One region of the Cytobacillus sp. FSL R7-0696 genome, then DNA from elsewhere that is predicted to be linked to it. Evidence: riboswitches for the same ligand, from Rfam matches in the RefSeq annotation. Region 1 holds a riboswitch; each other region holds the start of a gene.
The links. A riboswitch is a leader RNA that binds a small molecule or an ion and turns the genes downstream of it on or off. The one in region 1 is predicted to bind S-adenosylmethionine.

Region 1 (3,373 bases):
AAGGTTTTGGTTATATTCTTAAGCTCTATCATGATTTGATGCTCCCTCCGTAACGCTCATTTTTAATCATTTTACCAAGAGACGATAACTGATCCGTCAAATTCCTCTTCAACAAACTTTTCAATTTCTTCACTGCGGTAGATATCAGCTAATTTTTCAAGAATTTCATCATCTTTATTCTCCGTACGGACAGCAGCGTGGTTTACGTAAGGTGAATCTTTAGGCTCGATAAAGATAGCGTCTTTAGAAGGAACAAAACCAGCTTCAATCGCAAAGTTCGTGTTAATAGCTGCAGCGTCAAGCTCTTCTAGCTGACGAGCGATTTGAGCAGAGTCAAGTTCAATAAATTCATAGTTACCATTGTTTTTTTCAATATCACGAACTGTTGAATTAATACCTGTTTCAGGATCTAATTCGATTAATCCAGCTTTTTCAAATAGTAATAGAGCTCGGCCACTATTTGTTGGGTCACTCGGAAGACCGATTTTTGCGCCGTCTTTTAATTCAGCTACATCTTTTACATTGAGTGCATAGATGCCCATCGGGAATGACACGGTATCAAAAGATTTAACTAAATCTAAATTTCTATCTTCTTTAAATGCATTAAAATAAGGCTCTGTTTGAAAAATGTTTAAGTCAATCTCTTTTTCAGCTAATGCAACATTTGGCATCACATAATCAGTAAATACTTGTGGTTTAATATTGATATCTTCTTCTTTAGCTAATTCAATTACTTTTTCTAAGATTTGCTCATGTGGACCTGCAGTGACACCAATGACTAATTCTTCATCGTCATATAACCCTTCTGTAGAGTTGCTGGCTTCATCACTACCACATGCAGCTAAGCCTGTTAAAGATAATAAGAATGTTCCAGTTAATAACCATTTTTTCATGATGTTTGAACTCCTTTTTGTTCATTTTGTTTCTCTAATAATCGAAGTGCTTGTAAAACAGATTGTTCACTTATCTCGTTTTTCATAAAGTGAATCGATTCAGTTGGACGTATCGCCTTTTTCACAATTGTTTTCATTAATTGCTCGTCATTCACATCTATATTTAGAGTAGAGAGACTACTTGGCAATTGCCAGCTCTCATAAAACGGGAGAAGGTAATCAACTTCCGTCCATTTTTCTTCAATGGCCAATTGACCAAGAATCCCGTAAGCGACTAATTCCCCATGAAGGAAATCTTTGGCTGCATTCGCTACGGTTAGTCCATTGTGAAGCGAATGGGCACCAGCGATTCGTCCTGCCTTTTCGCCGAATCCACCGACCATACCCCCAGTCATGATAATCGTTTCAATCACTCGAATAAGTGCTGGTGAGGTTTCGTTTTTTGCTACTGATTGTAGTGCTGCTTCACCATCATTAAGCAATGTATCTCGGCAAATTTTGGCTGAAAATTGCGAAACTTGTTTAGGTACAGGTAGTGTTTTTTCATGGTAAAGACTTTCAATTAGAGCTTCAGCTTCATAAAATTTGGCTAATGTATCCCCAATTCCTGCTTTTAAATAAGTAATAGGCGCTTTAGCAATAATTTCCGGTTCAATCAATACGAGGGTTGTCGCAATAGGAAACTCGGTATAATGAGTAAAGCTGCCTTCTTCATTATAATAAACACTTAAAGGTGTCCATGCGGCACAGGTAGCTGCGATTGTCGGTATAAGAATGGATTGAACAGATGCTTCAATCGCAACTGCTTTTGTTATATCTAATGCTGTCCCACCACCAATACCAATTACGCCATTAGCACCATCATTTGTTAATAATTCTTGGATGTCATGGACCTTTTTTAAGGTAGTGTGACCATCTATGTAATGAAGGTGAATGTTGTTATCTATTACTTCCTTGGGCAAGTAGGGCTGCACGGCTTGCCAAGCTTTTTTACCGGTTATGATATGGTATTTGGAAACAGAAATATCTTTAAGTAGGTCGGGGAGTTCTGTTAGAATGCCTGAACCTAATAAATAATATCCTGGAGCCCCTTTTACGATTGTTGCAGTCATTTCTTCTCCTCGTTTCTCTTTTGATGTAATTATAAAAACAAAAATGCCTCTCATCATGAGAGGCATAAATATACTAGAATAGTAGTAACCTCTCTCATATATCAAAATACCAAATAGTATTTTGCAGGATTTAGCACCTGTTCATATGGGTATATGAATGGTTGCCGGGCGTCGCAGGGCCAGTCCCTCAGCCGCTCTTTATAAGAGAAAATGCTTTATTAAATTATATTCATAATATTATCTATTACATGAAAAGTCAATAACATAATTGAAATTAATCTTTAAACTAGTGATGGTGTTCTACTTGTGGGGTGTTTTCTTCAATCGGATGAATTGAGTTCTTCGCTTCTTGATGAATTCCCGATGCGCAGATAATGGCGATGCTTAATAGGAATGTTAGATAGAAGGGCACAGGTCGATTTTTCAATGCTTCCTTTAATGAATGTTTTTTGTGCATGAGAAGCATCATGGCAAAAATACTAATTAAATAAATCAGATCCATGCTAATGATCATAAATGTAACTTCGCTTGGTACTAACATAATACCTAGCATTGCCCCCATCATACTTCCCATGAGACTTGACGCTTGAGCTTCAACGAGTCCGTTTGTTTTAAACGGTAGTCCTATAAAAATGGCAATGACAGCGCTAATGAGAATAGATAATACAGTTGCTTTAGCCATTTCTGGTAACCACACAGATATAATCAAACCGATTGTTAAGCTACTCGTCATACCAACCACCATGGGAATACATTTAGAATATTGGGTAGCTATTTCTTTGTTTTTTCTAACGGCACTAATAAAGAAAAAGAAACTGTAGCCGACAACTAAAAAAAGACTGAACAAAGCAAGCATATTCAAATTACCCTCCTTTAGATGCTCATAAAATATCTCGATGCCTCCTTTCATATATATTTTGTATCGTAGTGATTATGTCAGTGCAATGGTAAGAAACTTTTTATACTGTTCATTCGTAAATAGGTAAAGCAATATTTTTCAAACTAAAAAAAGTGGTAGTCTTAGTTTATAAGTTTTCATTCAGAACAGTTTGACAAAAAAAAGGAGTTTTTACATGGGGGAAGAAATAAAGATTAGACCGATACATATAAATGATGCAAGAGATATTCATGAAATGCATAGGCAAGATGCTATTATCGAACAGACAATGGCCTTATCATCGGGGAGATTAAAAGATATTGAAGATTATATTGAAGGACTTACAAAAGAAGACCATGTATTTGTTGCAGAATATAACGGTCATGTTCGAGGGGTAGCTTCCTTAGAAGAGAGAAGTGGAAAGTTGAGATATAGCGGTAATGTGTCCATCTCTATTAATGAAGAAGTACAAGGAAGAGGGATTGGTAAGA
Region 2 (3,373 bases), 2.4 Mb from region 1:
AGCAGAAAAAATGCATCATTTATTAACAGATATTAAGCATTATATTGTCTGCGAAACCGGTCAAACAAGTGGACTTCCAGCTCTGGGAGATAAGTCGGTATTTCCTAAATTGAAATCGTTTTCAGAGCTTGTTTCCAATGGAGATGTAACATTTGTTGATGCAGATGTTACACCCGATGATGTCGCGATTATACTCTATACATCAGGAACAACAGGCAAACCTAAAGGAGCCATGTTAACTCATCGTAACCTGTATAGTAATGCGAGTGATGTCGCGGACTATTTGCAAATTAATGAACGTGACACGGTGATTACAACCTTACCTATGTTTCACGTGTTTTGCTTAACTGTTGCTTTGAATGCACCTCTGATAAGTGGAGCAACAATCTTAATAGACCCTAAATTTAGTCCGAAAGAAATTTTCCGTTTAGCGGAAAAATACAAGCCAACTGTTTTTGCCGGCGTGCCTACAATGTATAATTTTCTTTATCAATATCCTGAAGGCAACCCTGGTGTCTTCCAATCTATGAGATTATGTATTTCTGGAGGTGCTTCACTTCCTGTTGCATTGTTAGAAAATTTTGAGAAGAAATTCAATGTGGTTATTTCTGAAGGCTATGGCTTATCAGAAGCTTCTCCGGTCACATGCTTTAACCCACTAGATCGTCCACGGAAACCGGGGTCGATTGGCACATCTATTATTCATGTTGAAAATAAAGTAGTTAATGAATTAGGAGAAGAGGTCGCTGTAGGTGAAGTAGGGGAGCTTGTTGTGAAAGGCCCTAACGTTATGAAAGGATATTACAAAATGCCTGAAGAAACATCTGCCTGTTTAAAGGAAGATTGGTTATATACAGGTGACTTAGCTAAGAGGGACGAAGAAGGATACTTCTACATTGTTGACCGTAAGAAAGATATGATAATTGTTGGTGGCTATAATGTGTATCCAAGGGAAGTAGAAGAGGTTTTTTATGACCATCCTGACATTGTAGAAGCGGCTGTTTTAGGTGTACCTGATCAGAATACAGGAGAAAAAGTTTTAGCCTATATTGTACCTAAAACTGAAAATTTAACAGAGGCACATTTATTGACTTATTGTAAAGAAAAGTTAGCCAAATACAAAATTCCTTCCTCTATAGAATTTTTAGAAGAATTGCCGAAGAATACAACAGGAAAGATACTGCGACGTGCTCTTAAGAAAAAGGTACTAGAAAATCAGGAAGCATAAGTTAAAAAACATGTTGACAAAAGATTCTAAATATTTTAGAGTAACTATATCAATTAAATAACCACTATCTAGAGAGGTGGAGGGACTGGCCCTACGAAGCCTCGGCAACAGACTTAGCATTGCAAGTACTGTGCCAATTCCAGCAAGCTAGCATTTAGCTTGAAAGATAGGAAGAGAATGAAAAATTTATGAGCGTACGTTACCTCTTCCTTTTTGGAAGAGGTTTTTTTATGGCTGATTGGACCACCAAAAGCGATAAACATTCTTAGCACAATTGATAAATACATTATTATGCTTCTTTTGTAGAAGTATTAGAGGAGGTAATGGCAGTATGAGTTATAAAAAACAAATGATATTGAATGCTTTTGAAATGACAAGTGCAATGCACAATTCTCATGGGCTATGGAAGCATAAAGATTCCAAACGACATCGTGCCTATAAAGATATTAATTATTGGATGGAATTAGCCAAAACACTCGAGAAGGGAAAATTCGATGCTGTCTTTTTTGCGGATGTATTAGGTGTTTATGATACGTATAAAGAAAGTAAAGAACCTTCAATTAACGATGGATTACAGTTTCCTGTTAATGATGGGGCGTTTGTCATCCCTGCTATGGCAGCAGTGACAGAGCATCTGTCATTTGCATTAACGGTGAGTACAACATATGAGCCACCTTTTGGGCAGGCAAGACGGTTTTCCACATTAGATCATTTGACAAAAGGAAGAGTGGCATGGAATATCGTTACTTCTTATCTTCCTAATGCAGCAAGAAATTTTGGTTTCAAAGATATGATCAAACACGATAAGCGTTATGAAATTGCCGATGAATATATGGATGTCGTTTATAAACTGTGGGAATCAAGCTGGGAAGATGGAGCAGTAATAGAAGATACAGAACAAGGGGTATTAATCGACCGTAAGAAAATCCATGAAATTCACCATAAAGGAGAATATTTTGATGTCGAAGGACCGCATTTAACAGAACCGTCACAACAAAGAACACCTGTTTTATATCAAGCAGGGACTTCTCCTAAAGGACGTGCTTTTGCAGCAAAACATGCAGAATGTGTATTTGTAGGTGGGCCAACACCTGAAAGAGTAAGACATTATACAGAGGATATTCGAAAACAAGCGGAAGAATATGGCAGGAATCCGGAAGATATTAAAATATTCACTTTCCTAACAGTCATCGTAGGTAAGACAACTGAAGAAGCGGAAGAGAAATTTGCTGAATACAACCAATTATGGAGTGCAGATGCAGCGAAAGCACAGTTTGGGGGCGCAAGCGGTTATAATGTTGCGGAATTTACAAAGGATGAGTTAGATAACCCATTTGAATTTAAAGCTACAGAGCATGGGCATTATAAAGCTGCTTCATTAACGAAAGATGCGAAGAAAAAACTATCGATTAAAGAAGCGATTTCAAAACTAGAAGGATTAGATAGAGACAATATAATTGTCGGCAATCCATCAGAAGTAGCAGACCAAATTCAATATCAGTTTGAAGCCTCTGGTGTCGATGGTTTTAATTTAAATCATTTAGTAACGCCAGCAGATTTGGAAGATTTTATTGAGCTTGTTATTCCGATTCTACAAGAACGTGGTTTATATAAAAAGGAATACAAAAAGGGTACGTTAAGAGAAAAGCTTTTTACTCATGGCTCGCCCCTTTTACCGAGTGGTCATCCAGGAAGTAAATATCGTAAAGGTGAAAAGATAAATAATTAAAATAAGAGGTGAAGGGTATGAGAAAAGTTTGGTTATTATTTTTTGTACTGACTTGTTGCACTGTTTTAAGTGCATGTGGGACATCAGGTTCATCCGGCGAAGAAAAGAAAGAGATGGTCTTAGGGGCGACAGTTCCTTATAGTGATATGCTTGAGCAAGGTGTAGCACCACTACTTGAGGAAAAAGGGTACAAAGTAGAAGTAAAGGAATTTAATGATTATGTTCAACCGAATATTGCTTTAGATAGTGGAGATTTGGATGGTAATTTATTTCAACATAAAGTGTACTTAGAGAATTTTAACACTGAAAAAGGGATGGATCTAGTAGATATTATTTCTGTTCCTACAGCTCCAATTGGTATTTATTCAGAAAAATTCAACTCCCTTGAAGAAGTGAAAGATGGAAGCACGATGGCC
Region 3 (3,373 bases), 1.6 Mb from region 1:
AAGACACTCACTATAAAGAACGACAAAATATCATAGAGGTCGACCACCCTCGTCTAGGAAAAATAAAAATGCCTGGTATCATCCCTAAATTCTCTGAGACACCTGGGGCTGTTCGTAATGTAGGTCCAGATTTGGGAGAGAACAATGAGGAAATCCTTTCTGGCATTCTTGATTATAATGATGAAGAAATTGAGATCCTAAGAGAAAATAACGTAATCTAAGGAGGGAAAAACATGAATTTGAAAGAAGAGGTCATTATTTCTGAAGTTTGCCCCCGTGATGGCTTTCAAAGTCTGGCAGAAATCATTCCTACAGAAGAAAAGGTCGAATGGATTAATTCAATGATTAACTGCGGTTTCAAGCAAATTGAGGTCACATCTTTTGTTCACCCAAAAGCGATTCCTCAGCTGTCGGACGCTGCTGAAGTACTGCAAAAAATTAAGCGCAAGCAAGGGGTAAAACTACGTGCGCTTGTCCCGAATTTACAAGGATTAGAAAGAGCGATTGAAGCAGAAGTAGATAAAGTAAAACTAATGCTTTCAGCAACAGATTCCCACAGTATCAGTAACGCTAATAGCAAAACGTTCGATGCAATGAAAGGTTTTGAACCGCTAGTAAAACGCGCAGCAGAAGCTTCTATGGGTGTATCAGGCAGCATTTCTGTCATATTTGGATGTCCTTACGAAGGGGATGTACCTTTGGTGAGAATTGAAGAGATTTGCAAAAGATATATAGATATGGGAATATATCAGTTATCGTTAGCTGATACAACAGGGATGGCAAATCCAGTAAAAGTTAAGCGCATTATTGGGCATCTCACTAATAAATTCCCAGAATTATCCTTCTCCTTGCATTTGCATAATACGAGAGGGATGGCTTTTGCCAATGCCATAGCAGGCTATGAAATGGGTGTTCGGGATTTTGATAGCTCGATTGCTGGACTAGGTGGCTGCCCTTATGCACCAAACGCCACTGGAAATATCTCCTCTGAAGACCTTATTCATGGTTTTGAAGAGATGGGTATTTCAACGGGTGTAGATTTGGATAAAGTCATTAAGCTAGGAAAAAAATTAGAAATTAAATATCCTGAATATTCTGATAGTTTTATTTTGAAGGCTGGTAAATGTTCTGACTTACATCTGGCTCCAAAAACACAAGAAAAGTTGGGATAAAGCTTTTATTCTTATTAATCCTACTTTAAGAGAATGAAGGTAGGTTGAAAGTTTACTTTTAGCTAAGTGAGAAGTATTATGTAATTAATATTTCTAGGGCAGCTTGTGGAGGAAATCTTTTAGTTGTAAATGCAGTATATAATTCTCCTAATATGATTGTTTTTCGATTTAGTATCAAAGAACAATTGAGACCATCAAAAAAGAAGCTCGCACCATCTTTTTTACTATATGTTTAACTAATCTTTAACGGCAGTTACACCCTTTATAAAACGTTATTTCTTTTATGAGGATATTTGGGACACGCTCTCAGAAAAAATAAACTTTTTCTCAACTTTATGTATATTCATCAGTTTCAGTTAAATAATTCAGACAAATCATAAAAATTAGATTTTTGTCTTGACTTTTATTGATAGTATGTTAGGATTTATCTTATCCAATATTTTCTTATCCAGAGAGGTGGAGGGACTGGCCCGATGAAACCCGGCAACCTGCTTAGTGCAAGGTGCTAATTCCAGCAAAATGTTGATTCATTTTGAAAGATAAGGTGTCAAAAATTTTCCATCCTACACCTTTTCTCTTTGAAAAGGTGTTTTTTATTTAAGAAGGTGATAAATAAAAAAATAATAAGATTCGCTGATTAGACAACTAAAGGCGGACATTTCCTTTTACGGAGGAAATGCCGTCTTTTTTTATTGGAAAAGGGGGATTAAATGAATCAACCGCTCTCTTATAAAAACTGGAAAGACATTTCTGCTACCTTCGCTATTGATCAATCAACGAAAGGAGCCAAACAGGTTCTAGAGTGGGCTTATGGCACATATGACGAAGAGGAAATTGTGTACGCTTCTAGTTTCGGTGCTGAAGCTATTGTTCTAATTGACCTCATCGCACAAATAAAAAGTGATGCCAGAATTGTTTTTCTTGATACCGATTTACACTTTCCTGAAACATACCAAGTAATCGAGGAAATAAAATCACGTTTTCCTACGCTTCAAATTGAGATGAAAAAACCTAAGCTTACATTGGATGAACAAGCCACACAATATGGGTCAGCATTATGGAAAAGCGACCCGAATCAATGTTGCCAATTACGTAAAGTGTTGCCTTTACAAGAAGCAATGCAAGAAAAAAAAGCTTGGATATCTGGACTTAGGCGCGAGCAATCACCTGAAAGAAAACAGACAAATTTCTTAAACCGTGATGAGAAATTCACTAATATCAAAATTTGCCCACTTATTCATTGGCGTATAGATGATGTGTGGGATTATATCAAAGAAAAGCAGTTGCCTTATAACAGCTTACATGATGCAAATTATCCGAGCATTGGTTGTTTTCCCTGTACACAACCAGCTAGTGGCGGTGATGATTCCCGTGCTGGCCGCTGGCAAGGCTTAACGAAAACAGAATGCGGCTTGCATACTAATTCATAAAAAAAGGAGTAAACAGATGAGCATACCTAGCCCACATGGAGGAACATTAATTCAAAGATTTGAGCCAGAATTTGATTTTTCTAAAGTGTCAAAGTCGATAGAGATTGACAAAGTTGCACTAAGTGATTTAGAGCTAATAGCCGTTGGATTATTTAGTCCATTAATAGGCTTTCTAGGAAAAGAAGATTATGAATCTGTCGTTCATGAAATGAGATTAAGCGATGGGACAATATGGTCCATCCCCATCACATTACCTGTTGATGTTACGATTGCTGCCCAACTTCAAAAAGGGGAGCAATACCGTTTGGTTTTAGAAAATACTACCTATGGTGTAATTACTGTTTCTGAGTGGTTCGAACCTGATTTAGAAACAGAAGCACAATCGGTCTATCGTACAAAAGATAAAGCCCATCCAGGGGTCAAACGACTTTTTGAAAGAGGCAATATTTATGTAGCTGGAGAAATCATCCTCATTAGAAAAACGGAAAAGAAAGAATTTGCAGATGTCTGGTTAGAGCCAAAAGATACAAGAGCTTTGTTTGCAGAAAAGGGGTGGGAAACAATTGTTGGTTTCCAAACGCGTAATCCGATTCACCGAGCGCATGAGTATATTCAAAAAGCTGCGCTTGAGACGGTCGATGGCTTATTTGTAAATCCATTAGTAGGTGAAACAAAAGCAGATGATATCCCAGCTGATATCCGTTTAGAAAGTTATCGCATCTTACTAAAAGAATATTTTCCTCGTGAACGTGTCCATTTGGGTGTTTACCC
Region 4 (3,373 bases), 300 kb from region 1:
CGGTAGTCTAAAATATTATATTTATTTTGCTAATGTAATATCTAAAAAAACGACTATTGCTCTACTATCTTCGGTCCTTTTCACTTCTGATGTATGAGCGAATCACTTTTGCGCCGCTATATTTGACCATTCCACTTCTTGATATACGAGCTAATCCCTTCGCCTCAATTGTAGGTCTATTAAAATTTAATGATAGCCCCTTTCCCACATAAAAAAACTGTAGAAAACTCATTAAAGGAGTTTTCTACAGCCATAACTTTTCTAATTTATTTTAAAGCTTCCTTACGCAATTCTTCCGCTTTATCTGTGCGCTCCCAAGGTAAATCAATATCTGTACGGCCAAAATGTCCATAAGCAGCTGTTTGCTTGTAAATCGGACGGCGTAAATCAAGCATTTTGATAATGCCAGCAGGACGGAGGTCAAAATTGTTTCTAACAACTTCAACTAAAACATCCTCAGATACTGCTCCAGTTCCAAATGTATCAATACTGATGGATACCGGCTGAGCAACACCAATTGCATATGCTAATTGTACTTCTGCTTTGTCAGCTAGTCCAGCAGCAACAATATTCTTTGCTACATAGCGAGCTGCATAAGCAGCTGAACGGTCAACTTTCGTTGCATCCTTACCAGAGAATGCACCACCACCGTGACGTGCATAACCACCGTATGTGTCAACGATAATTTTTCTACCAGTTAAGCCAGCATCACCTTGAGGTCCACCAATAACGAAACGACCTGTTGGGTTAATGAAGTATTTTGTGTTTTCATCAATTAATTCAGTAGGAACTACTGGGTTAATTACATGCTCTTTTAAATTGCGTTGAATTTGCTCTAAACTGATCTCTGGATGGTGCTGCGTAGAGATAACAATTGTATCAATACGTACAGGTTTGTTGTTTTCATCATATTCTACTGTTACTTGTGTTTTACCATCTGGGCGAAGGTAAGGTAAGATTTCCTCTTTTCTTACTTCAGCTAAACGGCGAGAAAGTTTATGCGCTAATGAAATAGGTAATGGCATAAGCTCTTTTGTTTCATTACATGCAAAGCCAAACATTAAACCTTGATCTCCAGCACCAATGGCTTCAATTTCTGCATCAGTCATCTGTCCTTCACGCGCTTCTAATGCTTGGTCTACACCCATAGCAATATCTGCTGACTGCTCATCGATAGAAGTTAATACAGCACATGTTTCAGAGTCAAAGCCATATTTTGCACGTGTATAACCAATTTCCTTAATGGTTTCACGAACGATTTTTGGAATATCTACATATGTGGATGTAGTGATTTCTCCTGCAACCAATACAAGACCTGTAGTAACAGACGTTTCCGCAGCAACCCTCGCATTTGGGTCCTGTGATAAAATAGCATCTAATATTGCATCAGATATTTGGTCACTGATCTTATCCGGATGACCTTCAGTTACTGATTCAGAAGTAAACAATCTACGTTTTGTTGACATCTGACTTCCTCCTTATTTATCGAATCAATAAGACTTTATTATAGTCTTTATTTTTGATACGGAACTCATTCCCTTATTTGAATCTTCATTATTTATGGGCCAATGTTTATCTCATACCCTTAATAACCTATGCGCTAACTTGGAATATTGAGAATAAAATGGTTGGTCTTTTTCCCCATACATAAATAGTACATTCCAAAAGCCGCTCCTCGTATTCGCCAACATCATGTTAAAAAGCATGAAAAAAAACCTCTTCTCTGATTTAGTGAAAAGGTTGAAGCAAAATGATTCGCGCCTTTCACTCTTATCGTTCAAGGATAGTGAGTAATAAATCCTTGCATCAGGTTAGCACCTTTGCTCATGAAAATGTAGTTGGCAGGTTGCTGGGTTTCATAGGGCCTGTCCCTCCACCAGCTCGGGATAAGAGAGTATCCGTTCAAGGATTCATCATAACTTACACATGGAATATAGTCAAATGTTTTTCATTAACAATTCAATGTAAAAATTGTCATATCCGACTCTATAAACTTTAGTTTTGATAACGGATAATTTTAGTTAAGATCATACCGTTCTTTTTCCTTAATATATATAAAAATTACAATAAATTTGCTGATTATCCTTTTTAAATTTGCAAAAGCTATTTATAATGAATACTGCCTGTATTTGTGACAATTTCATTAATTATATAAAAATGATTTATATAGTATAGACTGAATGAATAAATGTGTTATACTATTTTTGAAGAAATAATCACAAATAGCGACTGAGATGCATATCTCTTAAATAATATTATATAAAGGAAGGTATTCATCAGATGAATTCTGTATCGATAACTGAGTTAAATGATTTACTAAAAGGCGAAAACATCCAAGTTCAATTATCTGTTCCGCAACTAGTTGAAAAAGTATTAAACAGAAACGAAGGTGTTCTTACATCTACTGGTGCAATTCGCGCGACAACAGGTAAGTATACAGGTCGTTCACCTAAAGACAAATATACTGTTGAAGAAGCAAGCTCTAAAGATAAAATTGACTGGGGAAGTGTGAACCAACCAATTTCTGAAGCAGTCTTCAATAACTTATACAACAAGGTGATTGCTTTCTTAAAAGAGAAAGAAGAAGTTTTCGTATTCAAAGGATTTGCTGGTGCGGATAAAAAACACCGTATGCCAATCCAAGTAATTAATGAATATGCTTGGCATAACCTTTTTGCACACCAATTATTTATTCGTCCTACAGAAGAAGATTTATTAGATCACGAATCTGAATTTACAGTTATTTCAGCTCCTAATTTCAAAGCAGACCCAGCAGTTGACGGTACAGCTTCAGAAACTTTTATCATCGTTTCATTCGAACGCCGTATTGTACTTATTGGTGGTACTGAGTATGCTGGTGAAATGAAAAAATCTATTTTCTCTGTTATGAACTACATGCTTCCTGAAAATGGGATTCTCCCTATGCACTGTTCAGCCAATGTTGGCCGCGAAGGTGATGTTGCTTTATTCTTTGGCCTTTCCGGAACTGGTAAAACAACATTATCAGCTGATCCAAACCGTCGTTTAATCGGTGATGATGAGCATGGCTGGTCTCCAAATGGAGTATTCAACATTGAAGGTGGTTGCTATGCGAAGTGTATCGACCTTACACGTGAAAAAGAACCACAAATTTTCGATGCCATCCGTTTTGGCGCAGTACTTGAGAATGTTGTATTAGACAAAGAAACACGCGTAGCAGATTATGCGGACAATACGCTAACAGAAAACACGCGTGCGGCTTACCAATTACAAGCAATTGACAATATTGTTGACCCAAGTATTGCAGGTCACCCGAACACTATCATCTTCTTAACAGCTGATGCTTCTGGTGTATTACCTCCAATCTCTAAATTGAATAAAGAACAAGCAATGT

Region 2: another riboswitch for S-adenosylmethionine. It lies ahead of MKX29_RS00665 (LLM class flavin-dependent oxidoreductase); the one in region 1 lies ahead of MKX29_RS12855 (iron-containing alcohol dehydrogenase family protein).
Region 3: another riboswitch for S-adenosylmethionine. It lies ahead of MKX29_RS20965 (phosphoadenylyl-sulfate reductase); the one in region 1 lies ahead of MKX29_RS12855 (iron-containing alcohol dehydrogenase family protein).
Region 4: another riboswitch for S-adenosylmethionine. It lies ahead of metK (methionine adenosyltransferase); the one in region 1 lies ahead of MKX29_RS12855 (iron-containing alcohol dehydrogenase family protein).

What each region holds. Positions count from the first base shown of each region.
Region 1 is NZ_JBBOWA010000001.1:2,510,183-2,513,555, forward strand. Features, by position in the region: gene MKX29_RS12845 (methionine ABC transporter ATP-binding protein) at 1-32, opposite strand, end outside; gene MKX29_RS12850 (MetQ/NlpA family ABC transporter substrate-binding protein) at 72-893, opposite strand; gene MKX29_RS12855 (iron-containing alcohol dehydrogenase family protein) at 890-2,005, opposite strand; SAM riboswitch class I at 2,097-2,212, opposite strand; gene MKX29_RS12860 (hypothetical protein) at 2,292-2,867, opposite strand; gene MKX29_RS12865 (GNAT family N-acetyltransferase) at 3,079-3,373, shown strand, end outside.
Region 2 is NZ_JBBOWA010000001.1:133,408-136,780, reverse strand. Features, by position in the region: gene MKX29_RS00670 (fatty acid--CoA ligase family protein) at 1-1,228, shown strand, start outside; SAM riboswitch class I at 1,290-1,401, shown strand; gene MKX29_RS00665 (LLM class flavin-dependent oxidoreductase) at 1,560-2,957, shown strand; gene MKX29_RS00660 (MetQ/NlpA family ABC transporter substrate-binding protein) at 2,975-3,373, shown strand, end outside.
Region 3 is NZ_JBBOWA010000001.1:4,100,881-4,104,253, forward strand. Features, by position in the region: gene MKX29_RS20955 (CaiB/BaiF CoA transferase family protein) at 1-221, shown strand, start outside; gene MKX29_RS20960 (hydroxymethylglutaryl-CoA lyase) at 234-1,172, shown strand; SAM riboswitch class I at 1,614-1,718, shown strand; gene MKX29_RS20965 (phosphoadenylyl-sulfate reductase) at 1,883-2,602, shown strand; gene sat (sulfate adenylyltransferase) at 2,619-3,373, shown strand, end outside.
Region 4 is NZ_JBBOWA010000001.1:2,805,491-2,808,863, reverse strand. Features, by position in the region: gene metK (methionine adenosyltransferase) at 267-1,466, opposite strand; SAM riboswitch class I at 1,768-1,893, opposite strand; gene pckA (phosphoenolpyruvate carboxykinase (ATP)) at 2,281-3,373, shown strand, end outside.